Regions from separate parts of the Marinomonas phycocola genome, predicted to be linked through region 3. Evidence: predicted binding sites of a transcription regulator. Region 3 holds the regulator's gene; each other region holds the start of a gene.
What was found. Region 3 encodes PhoB, which activates phosphate uptake and scavenging genes when phosphate is short. Its sites were predicted from a motif close to TGTCATANNNNTGTCANA; they were not measured.
Positions count from the first base shown of each region.

Region 1 (3,276 bases), on a different contig from region 3:
TTTCATGCGAATGGTATGACATTACGAGCGTTTAATAATCAAGCCCAGTGTTTATCTGAAAAAACGTATTACTCAGTTGGCGGTGGTTTTATTGTGCAAGAGAATACTCAAGGAGAGCTTGAGCTTACGGAAGATACCACTGAATTACCTTATAAATTTAACAGCGCATCCCAGCTTTTATCTTTGTGTCAAACGTATTCTATGACCATTGCCGATATTATGTTAGAGAATGAAAAAGTCTGGCGCTCTGAAAAAGACATCAAGGAAGGCATTTTAGATATCTGGGCCGTTATGCAAGAGTGTGTTGAAAACGGCAAAAAGAAGGAAGGCATCCTCCCTGGAGGATTAAAAGTAAAGCGCAGAGCCGCTACTTTGTTTTCGGATTTAAGTAATAAAAACAGAATGGACATGATTACGCCATCGCTTGGTGCAATGGATTGGGTTAACTTGTACGCACTTGCTGTGAATGAAGAAAATGCTGGTGGAGGTCGAGTGGTGACAGCCCCGACAAATGGTGCGGCTGGCATTATTCCGGCGGTATTACATTATTATTGGGAGTTTTGCCCTCGTTCAAGTGAGCAAGGAATCATTGATTTTATGTTAACCGCATCCGCAATCGGTATGTTATTTAAGAAAAATGCGTCTATTTCTGGTGCTGAAGTCGGCTGTCAAGGAGAAGTCGGTTCTGCTTGTGCGATGGCCGCTGCTGGATTAGCGGCAGCAACTGGCGGCTCGCCAGAGCAAATTGAGAATGCAGCAGAAATCGGCATGGAGCATAACTTAGGATTAACTTGTGATCCGATAGGTGGATTGGTGCAAGTTCCATGTATTGAAAGAAATGCAATGGCATCTGTTAAAGCGATTAATTCTGCATCCATGGCTTTAAGAGGGGACGGCTCTCACTTTGTTTCGCTTGATAAAGTGATCAAAACAATGAGAGATACTGGGCGTGATATGAATGATAAATACAAAGAAACCTCTAGAGGCGGTTTGGCTGTTAATGTTATTGAGTGTTAATACGCTTACCTATTTATCAAATATCTTTTAGATTTCAAAAGGTAAGGCACTGTAGAGAAGAATTTGCAAAAGTTAGATTTCTCAAGGGTTTTTATATCTGTCTGCTCATAGTAGAATGGCGCCGTTGTTGCAATTTGATGACAAAATTGTAACAGATTTATGAAATTCAAGTGACGATTGGGATGTGTCGTCTTTTATATAGTCGGCTGCCACACTATGACTTGAATACACTTAAACCTAAATATAGTAGAGCCCATATGGACCTTACCAAAAATCAAAAAGCCAATGCACTGCGCGCTGAATTCCCTGATATTGTACGTCTAATGATTGCCGTTGGTTTTGTTTTCGTTGTTGGTTTGTACGCAAGCATAAATGGTGCTCATGTGTCAAACGTCTCCATTCTCGCAATTGCGTCTGCAATTGGCGCTTATATGGCTTTAAATATTGGTGCAAACGACGTAGCGAATAACGTTGGGCCGGCAGTAGGTTCTAAAGCGCTATCTATGACAGGGGCAATACTTATAGCAGCCATATTTGAAGCCGCAGGCGCACTGATTGCTGGCGGTTCTGTTGTTGGTACTATCAAGAAAGGTATCATCAACCCTAATGCCATTGAGGACGCTGAGACGTTTATTTGGATCATGATGGCTGCGTTATTAGCGGGTGCATTATGGCTTAACTTAGCCACATATTTTGGTGCCCCTGTATCAACCACACACTCAATAGTAGGTGGTGTTTTAGGTGCCGGTATCGCAGCTGGCGGATGGGATATTGCCAACTGGGGACAGATGGTTGCTATTGCTGCAAGTTGGATAATTTCTCCGTTGTTTGGTGGTGTGATTGCTGCCTCGTTCTTAATTTATATAAAACGAAACGTCACTTATCAGAGTGATATGATCGCTGCTGCTCAAAAAGTGGTCCCGTTGTTGGTTGCTGTTATGGTTTGGGCTTTCTCAACCTACTTGATTATGAAAGGTCTTAAAAAGTTATGGAAAACCGATATTATTAACGCTGCAATGCTTGGTTTCGGTTTTGCTGTCATTGCTTATTTCTTTGTTCGTCCAATTATTGATAAAGCGGCGAGTGATTTAAAAAATAATAAAGATGCAGTAAACAGTTTGTTTACGGTCCCTTTGATTATTTCTGCTGCTCTGCTCAGTTTTGCCCATGGCGCAAACGATGTCGCAAATGCGATTGGACCATTAGCTGCCATTAATGATGCTTTGATGAGTGGTGGTGTTTCATCTAAAGCCACTATTCCTCTATGGATTATGTTAGTTGGTGGATTAGGTATTGCTTTGGGTTTGGCACTGTATGGCCCTAAATTGATCAAAACAGTCGGTTCAGAAATTACTGAGCTTGATAAAGTCCGTGCATTTTGTATCGCAATGGCAGCAGCGATCACTGTAATCATCGCGTCTCAATTAGGTTTACCCGTTAGTTCTACTCATATTGCTGTAGGTGGTATTTTCGGTGTAGGCTTTTTACGTGAATATGTAAAAGCGTCATACAACAAAAAACTGGCGGTTATAATCTCTCATTCTGAAGATGCAGGTCATGATACAGTACAAACAAATGAGTTTGTGGATCGTTTTAAGTCTTCTTCGCTAGAAGGTAAAAGAGAGCTATTACGTGAGCTGAAAGATTTAGCCTATAATTCACCGATTACAAAGAAAGAGCGTAAAGGTTTGAAGAAAGCGACTAAGCAAGAGTTGGTTAAACGATCTGCTTTGCTGAAAATTGCAGCCGCGTGGATCATTACAGTACCTACATCTGCGCTATTATCTGCTATGCTTTTCTATATGTTACTTGGTTTTAGCGTAAGTAATAGCTAATTTAGCTTATTGTAAGATACGATAATGATAATTTACTAAGCCAGTGCATAACCTACACTGGCTTTTTTTGTATTTTGTAATGAACTCAATATGATGAGTTTGTGCTTTTAAAAAATATGTTTAATTTCTTATCTGTGCCTTATTGAAAATACTGCCTTTTATTAAGTGGCAAGCAGAGCAAAAACAGATTGATCGGGGAAGTGCAAAAGACTATTTGGAAAAAATACGGTATTCTCATGCTTGATCTAAAATTGATTTATTAGCAAGACAAGCTGAGGATTTATTGGAGCTTGATAAAAAGCTCAATCTTTAGAAAAGTACAGCGCAGCATTAGCTGAAGTGGAGCAAATTAATTGATTGGTTTCATGTGATGAACTTATAGAAAGAATGAACAATTCGATTCATTAAGTGGAAAGACAGTTGC
Region 1 covers NZ_JBLIXL010000003.1:89,361-92,636, forward strand. Annotated here, with positions in the region: gene ACMUMJ_RS03380 (L-serine ammonia-lyase) at 1-1,017, shown strand, start outside; gene ACMUMJ_RS03385 (inorganic phosphate transporter) at 1,275-2,852, shown strand.
Region 1: a site for PhoB is predicted at 1,143-1,160, ahead of ACMUMJ_RS03385 (inorganic phosphate transporter). Genes of this name have one in related genera too.

Region 2 (3,276 bases), on a different contig from region 3:
TAGAAAATCGAGGTTTTCTACCACACTGTCCATAGAACGAGTCAACTCTTTCATAGAGTCATCAATGGCTTGATTGTAAATGTCTGGGCCGATCTGCTTGATAATATGTTCAACTAAAAATTGCACCTCGAATTTCCCTAAAGAGACATCTAACTCATCCAGCAAATACGTTTGTGTTTGCTCAATAACCTTTTCAAGAACTTCTGCATTCAACGCTTGCTTAGCCATCCTTCCCTCTATCCTTTGATCAATATTCAGAGTAACCATTATAACGAAAATAGAAACAACACCCATCACATTCAAGTACAAGCTGCATCCATTCACTTAAGGAAGGTGCGAATAAGTCTACTAAGACCCGCAGGGCATGGTCTAATAGCCAGTATTCTTTGTTGAGTATCTCGAAAATAGGCCAGCTATTCACATTCGATACTCGCCTCGAATAGCCGGCTTTTATCCACATGCTGAGACAAGAGGACTTATTCTCACCTTCCTTAACATAAAAAAACGCCTTCTCTCAAATAGAAAAAAGGCGTTCAATTTCATAGTTATATGGTTCTAGCGTTTTTTTGAGTCTTCCATCAAAAACTTAATAAAATTACGAATAGTCGCTAAGCTTACTTCCGCATTTTGCATATGATGGTCTAAATCCATGATCTCATGCTCTTGCTTCACTTGCTCACGACGGATCATTTCTTCTTTCAATTCTAATAATGTTTGCTGCGTTTCATCAATAAGCTTGGTTAAGCGCTCAGTTGTTAATACCTGTAAATTGCTCATTATATTATCTCCAAATTCAAATTAAATAAGGTTGCTAACACCAAGACAAACGGCAGGAAGAACAAAGAAAACACCTAAAATATAGCCCAATGCGGCAAATTTATTTTCAGATGCCGTGTCACCTAACGATTCGGCTGCACGAATAGGTAAATGGCGTAATGCAGGAATACCGTAAATCACAACCACACCTACAATATTATACACCAAGTGAATAAATGCAATTTGCAATGCTGCTTCCGCATTACCAGTGACGGCTGTTGCAGCTAACACAGCAGTTACGCAAGTGCCAATGTTTGCGCCTAGCGTAAATGGGTAGATCTCTTTCAGTTTAAATGAACCCGATCCCGCTAAGGGCACCATTAAAGATGTCGTTGTTGATGACGATTGCACCAACACAGTAACCAAGGTACCGGAAGCAATTCCTGACAGAGGGCCACGACCAATAGCTGTATGCATAATGTCTTTTGCTTTCCCTACCATTAATTTTTTCAACAACTTGCCTACTAATGTGATCGCAATAAAAATCAAGACAATACCAAGCAATATCATCATCACACCACCAGGTTGATCACCCATTGATTTCGCCACACCTTTAAACGTATTCACCACAGGTGCGGTCGCTGCTTTGACAAAATTGTACCCTTTTATGGAAGAATCCCCTGCTCCATAGAATAAATGCGCAAAGAAATAACCCATTTTTTCTAATAAACCAAAGACTATTTCCAACGGTAAAAAAATTAATACTGACAACAAATTAAAAAAGTCGTGAACCGTTGCTGCTGAGAACGCGCGTTTGAACTCTTCTTTTGCTCTAACATGTCCTAAAGACACAATGGTATTCGTAATCGACGTACCAACGTTGGCCCCCATGACCATAGGAACAGCAAGTTCAACCGGTAATCCACCAGCAACTAAGCCAACAATAATTGAAGTCACTGTTGAAGATGATTGGATTAATGCGGTTGCAACAATACCAATCACCAGCCCTGCAAAAGGGTTACTTGCGAACGCAAACAGTTCTTTAGCTTGCCCTCCTGCTGCCATTTTAAAGCCACCACCAATCGTGCCAACAGCACAAATCAGTAAGTAAATCAATACAGCAACCATAACCCATTGAAGGGTATTTTGATACGAACCTCTATCGGGTAATATCGCTTGAGCATCATTTGACATAACAAAACTTCCATCAGTTGATTTGTACGTATCAATATACAGATCAATCCTTACAAAAATATGACACAGGAAGAGTTAATGACAGAGAAAGACATAAATGTTATTAATAAAGAAAGTGTCCAATACTCTACTTAGCCAGCCGTATCTCACTAAAATTTTTTCGTAATGCACGAGATCTCCTATGCGTTTTTTTACCTATCCAATTCGTAATTGTTGTTACACGGTACTTTTTTTCTTTTTGCACTCATCCGCTCATGCCTTTGAGCAGGAAGGTAAAATCCATGTTGCTGGCGATCAAAGCTACCCACCTTATGAGTTTATTAACGAAGACGGCGAACCTGATGGGTATAACACAGAGCTGACACGAGCGATTGCTGAAGTAATGGGAATGGATATTGAAATTCAACTCGGTGATTGGGATGCTATGCGCAGTAAACTCGAAAAAGGAGAGATCGACGCATTGCAAGGTATGGTGCAATCCAAAGAGCGAAGCAAAACCTACCAATTTTCCCCACCTCACGCCATTATTCACCAATCCATTTTCACTCGTGAAGGCAACCCAAAAATCACAAAAATTGAAGAATTAGAGAATAAAGAAGTCATCGTTCAGAAAAGTGGCATAGTGCATGATTATCTGACTCAAAATAAAACACAGCCAACACTTATTCTTGTAGATACGCATGCGGCTGCATTGAGATTATTAGCATCAGGAAAACACGATTACGCTATCGTAGCGAACCTACCCGGAATGTATCTTGGGCGTGAACTAGAGCTATCCAATATTATTCCTGCTGGTAAACCTTTTGGCTCCCAACATTATAGCTATTCTGTATTACAAGGTAACGATGCATTATTGGCTCAATTCAGCGAAGGATTAGCTATTCTAATCAATACTGGAAGACAACAAGCACTTTATGATAAGTGGTTAGGACACCTTGAAAAACCGGGGGGAATTTGGCAAACAATAGGTAAAATAACAGCCGTAATTTCCGCTTTTTTATGCATTATTCTTGGTGGTATTGTCATTTGGAACAGGATGCTATCCAGGGAGGTTAGTCGACGAACAGAAGAATTAAAACTACAACAACAACAGCTAATTCAAGCAGATAAAATGACCTCTTTAGGTGTTCTCGTTGCGGGGGTTGCCCACGAAATAAATAATCCAATCAGTTTGCTCTTACTAAACTTGCCAGTTTTAAAAGAAACGTATCAGGATCTTGAAGAGTTACTAGAAGATCATTACAAAAATAACGGTGAGTTTTATCTAGGGGGTTTGGAGTACAGTAGAATACGCGAAGAACTCCCCTTAATGTTGGATGACATGTT
Region 2 covers NZ_JBLIXL010000006.1:114,304-117,579, forward strand. Annotated here, with positions in the region: gene ACMUMJ_RS06585 (DUF2164 family protein) at 1-309, opposite strand, end outside; gene ACMUMJ_RS06590 (hypothetical protein) at 556-777, opposite strand; gene ACMUMJ_RS06595 (Na/Pi symporter) at 799-1,950, opposite strand; gene ACMUMJ_RS06600 (transporter substrate-binding domain-containing protein) at 2,132-3,276, shown strand, end outside.
Region 2: a site for PhoB is predicted at 1,999-2,016, ahead of ACMUMJ_RS06595 (Na/Pi symporter). Genes of this name have one in related genera too.

Region 3 (3,276 bases):
GTGACGACATTATACCGGCCGTTTTAGGGCAAGCGGTATTGGATTTGGAGTTTTCTGGCACGGTGAATAGGTTGAATTATTACGTACAAGGTGTTGCGACAACTGAGAAAAAACATGACTCACCGTTTTTAACGGTAACGCTTGGATTGATTGACCAAGATGAAGTCAAAGAAAAATTCATAGAGGCATTGTTTAAGAGTTTATAGTGCTGCGTATAACCACAGCCGCTTCGTTAAGTAGAATGTATCAGCGGCTGTTGTATACGAGCAGTAGCAAAGTGACAAGAAAAAGTACTTCCGTTACCCACTTGACTGGTAATATCCAGTTTTGCATCATGATGTAAAAGTACGTGTTTTACTATCGCTAATCCTAAGCCGGTTCCTCCGGTATTAGATCCTCTCCCTTTATCCACTCGGAAAAAACGTTCCGTTAAACGAGATATGTGCCTAGCTTCAATACCTAGTCCTTCGTCTTGCACAGAGAACACGCCTTCTTTTGAATTCGCCTTCCATGTAATGATGATGTTGCCGCCATTCGGAGAATATTTGATAGCGTTTACGACTAGGTTTGAAAACGCACTGTAGAGTTCCTTGTAAGAGCCGTATAATTTCGAATCAGATTGCATGTCGATCTGTAGAGTGTGATCTTTTCCTATTACTTGAACCGAATTAACGATGGCTCTGATAAGCTCATGCACATCATGCCATTGGTCGGTTTCTCTTTTGTCATTACTTTCCAATCTGGATAACAGCAGAAGATCTTCAATGAGCTGCTCCATGCGATCCGATTGTTCTGTCATATTGACGACGCCTTTCTGCATGCTTTTAGGAAGGGTGTCTTTAAACATGTCTAGGGTCTCTAAATATCCTTTAATCACGGTTAATGGCGTTTTAAGCTCATGAGACGCATTAGCGACAAAGTCTTTACGCATTTCTTCTAATAAGTGTAGGTTAGTAATGTCTCGAATAAAAATAAGGTGATCGTTTTTATCGTACAATGTGGTTTGAATTTCTAAGTACATGCCTTTTGATTTTGGTGATTTAATAATCAAAGGGTCTGAGAAGCGTTTTTGAGTAAAATAGCGAAAAAATTCAGGGCTACGCACAATATTGGTAATTGGCTGCCCCCTATCTACAGGCTTCATTAGGCCTAAAAATTGACCTGCAGATTCATTCCACCATTCTAAATTTCCCAAATTATCCGCCATGATGACGCCTTCTTTGAGAGCCGAAGTGGAGTTTTCTATACGAGATAGGGCGCGCCGCATACGCTTCTTTGATTTCCGTTGCTTTTTTTGCAAACGATGAACAGCATCAAATACATCACCCCAAATACCAGAAGCTTCTGGCGGTAAGGACTTGCCAGAGCGACGAATCCAACTGTGAAACTGATAAAGTTGGTGCAGGTTGGAGCAAAGGACAATTAGAACAAATAGAAACAGACATAAGAACACTCTGCCTGTTAAAAAGCCGATAGTTAAACTGACAAGAAGCCCTAAAGACCAACGTATAAAAGCGTGCTGCCAAACTTTCTTCATAATTTATTGAACTGTTCGTTTACTTGAAAATCGATACCCTGTACCGCGTACTGTTTGAATTAAGTAGTCGTGGCTTTCACCAATGGCTTTACGCAGGCGTCGAATATGTACATCAACAGTACGCTCTTCAACGTACACATTGCCTCCCCAAACTTGATCCAAAAGCTGAGCTCTGGAGTACGCTCTTTCTTGGTGAGTGATCATAAATTTAAGTAAACGGTATTCCGTTGGACCCATTTCTAGAGGAGTCGAACCAATGGTAACACGTTGACTTATTGGATCTAAGAGCAAACCATCGACTTCAATGGGTTCATCGATGCCTTGAGGGTTGGCCCGTCGTAATACGGCTTTTAAACGTGCCACCAGTTCACGTGGTGAGAAAGGTTTGGTTATATAATCGTCAGCACCTATCTCTAATCCTTGTATTTTATTGTCTTCTTCGCTTTTTGCTGTGAGCATAATAACTGGGATTTCAGAAGTTAGAGAGTCTCGTTTGAGCCTACGAGTTAATTCAATGCCACTGCCGCCAGGCATCATCCAGTCACATAAAATGAGATCTGGTCTATGATCAATAATGATTTCATAAGCTTGTTGACTATTTTCCGCTTCAAAATAATCATATCCAGCCATTTCTAATGCAATAGCAATCATTTCACGAATCGATGATTCATCATCAATAATTAGTACGGTTTTGCCAGCCACGGAATCTACTCCCAAATGATAATCGCTCTATTAGAACGCTCAAATATGACAATTAGATGAAACTGTCATAATTTGTATCTTAGTTCATACAATATAGTTTAAGACAATACCGATAAACACACAGTACCCAATGCGATTATTATCTAGAAAAGCTTTGAAGCAGGCGTTTCTTTCTCGTGTCCATGTTTGCTTTAGTTGCAGAGAAAAGAGTAGGGCTGCGACAGCAAGGCTAACAAAGTACGGCCAATTTAGAGACTCTAACACCCCAACCCATATCAATAGAGAAAGCGCTAACCCTTGTAGCAACGAAATAATAAATAAATCATTCTGTGCAAATAGAATGGCGGTTGATTTGATGCCTATTTTTAAATCATCATCTCGATCAACCATTGCATAATAGGTGTCATAAGCAATGGTCCAAAAAGCGTTTGCTACAAAAACCATCCATAAAGTTGGATCACCTAACGACCCTCCTTGAGCACTGTAAGCCATTGGAATAGCCCAAGAAAATGCCAATCCAAGAAACAGTTGAGGGAGGTATGTGTAACGCTTCATAAAGGGGTAGAGGGCGGCTAATCCAAGGCCAATAAAAGACAGTAAAACGGTTTGAGTGTCCGTCATTAAAACCAATAAAAAGCTGGCTAAACAGAGAACAGCAAACAGCAATAGCGCTTCTTTTTCAGTAACCAATCCAGAAGGAATGGGACGGTTTTTAGTGCGTTCAACGGATCCGTCTATATGTCTGTCAGCGTAGTCGTTAATGACACACCCTGCGGAACGCATAAAGAAAACACCTAGTATAAAAATAATAACAACCTTCCACTCTGGGCTGCCATTACTTGCAAGCCAAATTCCCCACAATGTTGGCCACAGAAGCAGTAATGAGCCGATAGGTCGATTAAAGCGTGTAAGCTGAAGATAGGCGTCTAATTTAGTCATGATGTTTGCTTTTTTATCGGTAATTGAGCGATGGATGGTAAGAAGGCTTCACTAACCAGAACCCTTCTATTGTATTGTTTAAAAACGGATCGTCTGGC
Region 3 covers NZ_JBLIXL010000005.1:74,447-77,722, forward strand. Annotated here, with positions in the region: gene ACMUMJ_RS05475 (response regulator) at 1-206, shown strand, start outside; gene phoR (phosphate regulon sensor histidine kinase PhoR) at 233-1,537, opposite strand; gene phoB (phosphate regulon transcriptional regulator PhoB) at 1,541-2,239, opposite strand; gene ubiA (4-hydroxybenzoate octaprenyltransferase) at 2,324-3,178, opposite strand; gene ACMUMJ_RS05495 (chorismate--pyruvate lyase family protein) at 3,175-3,276, opposite strand, start outside.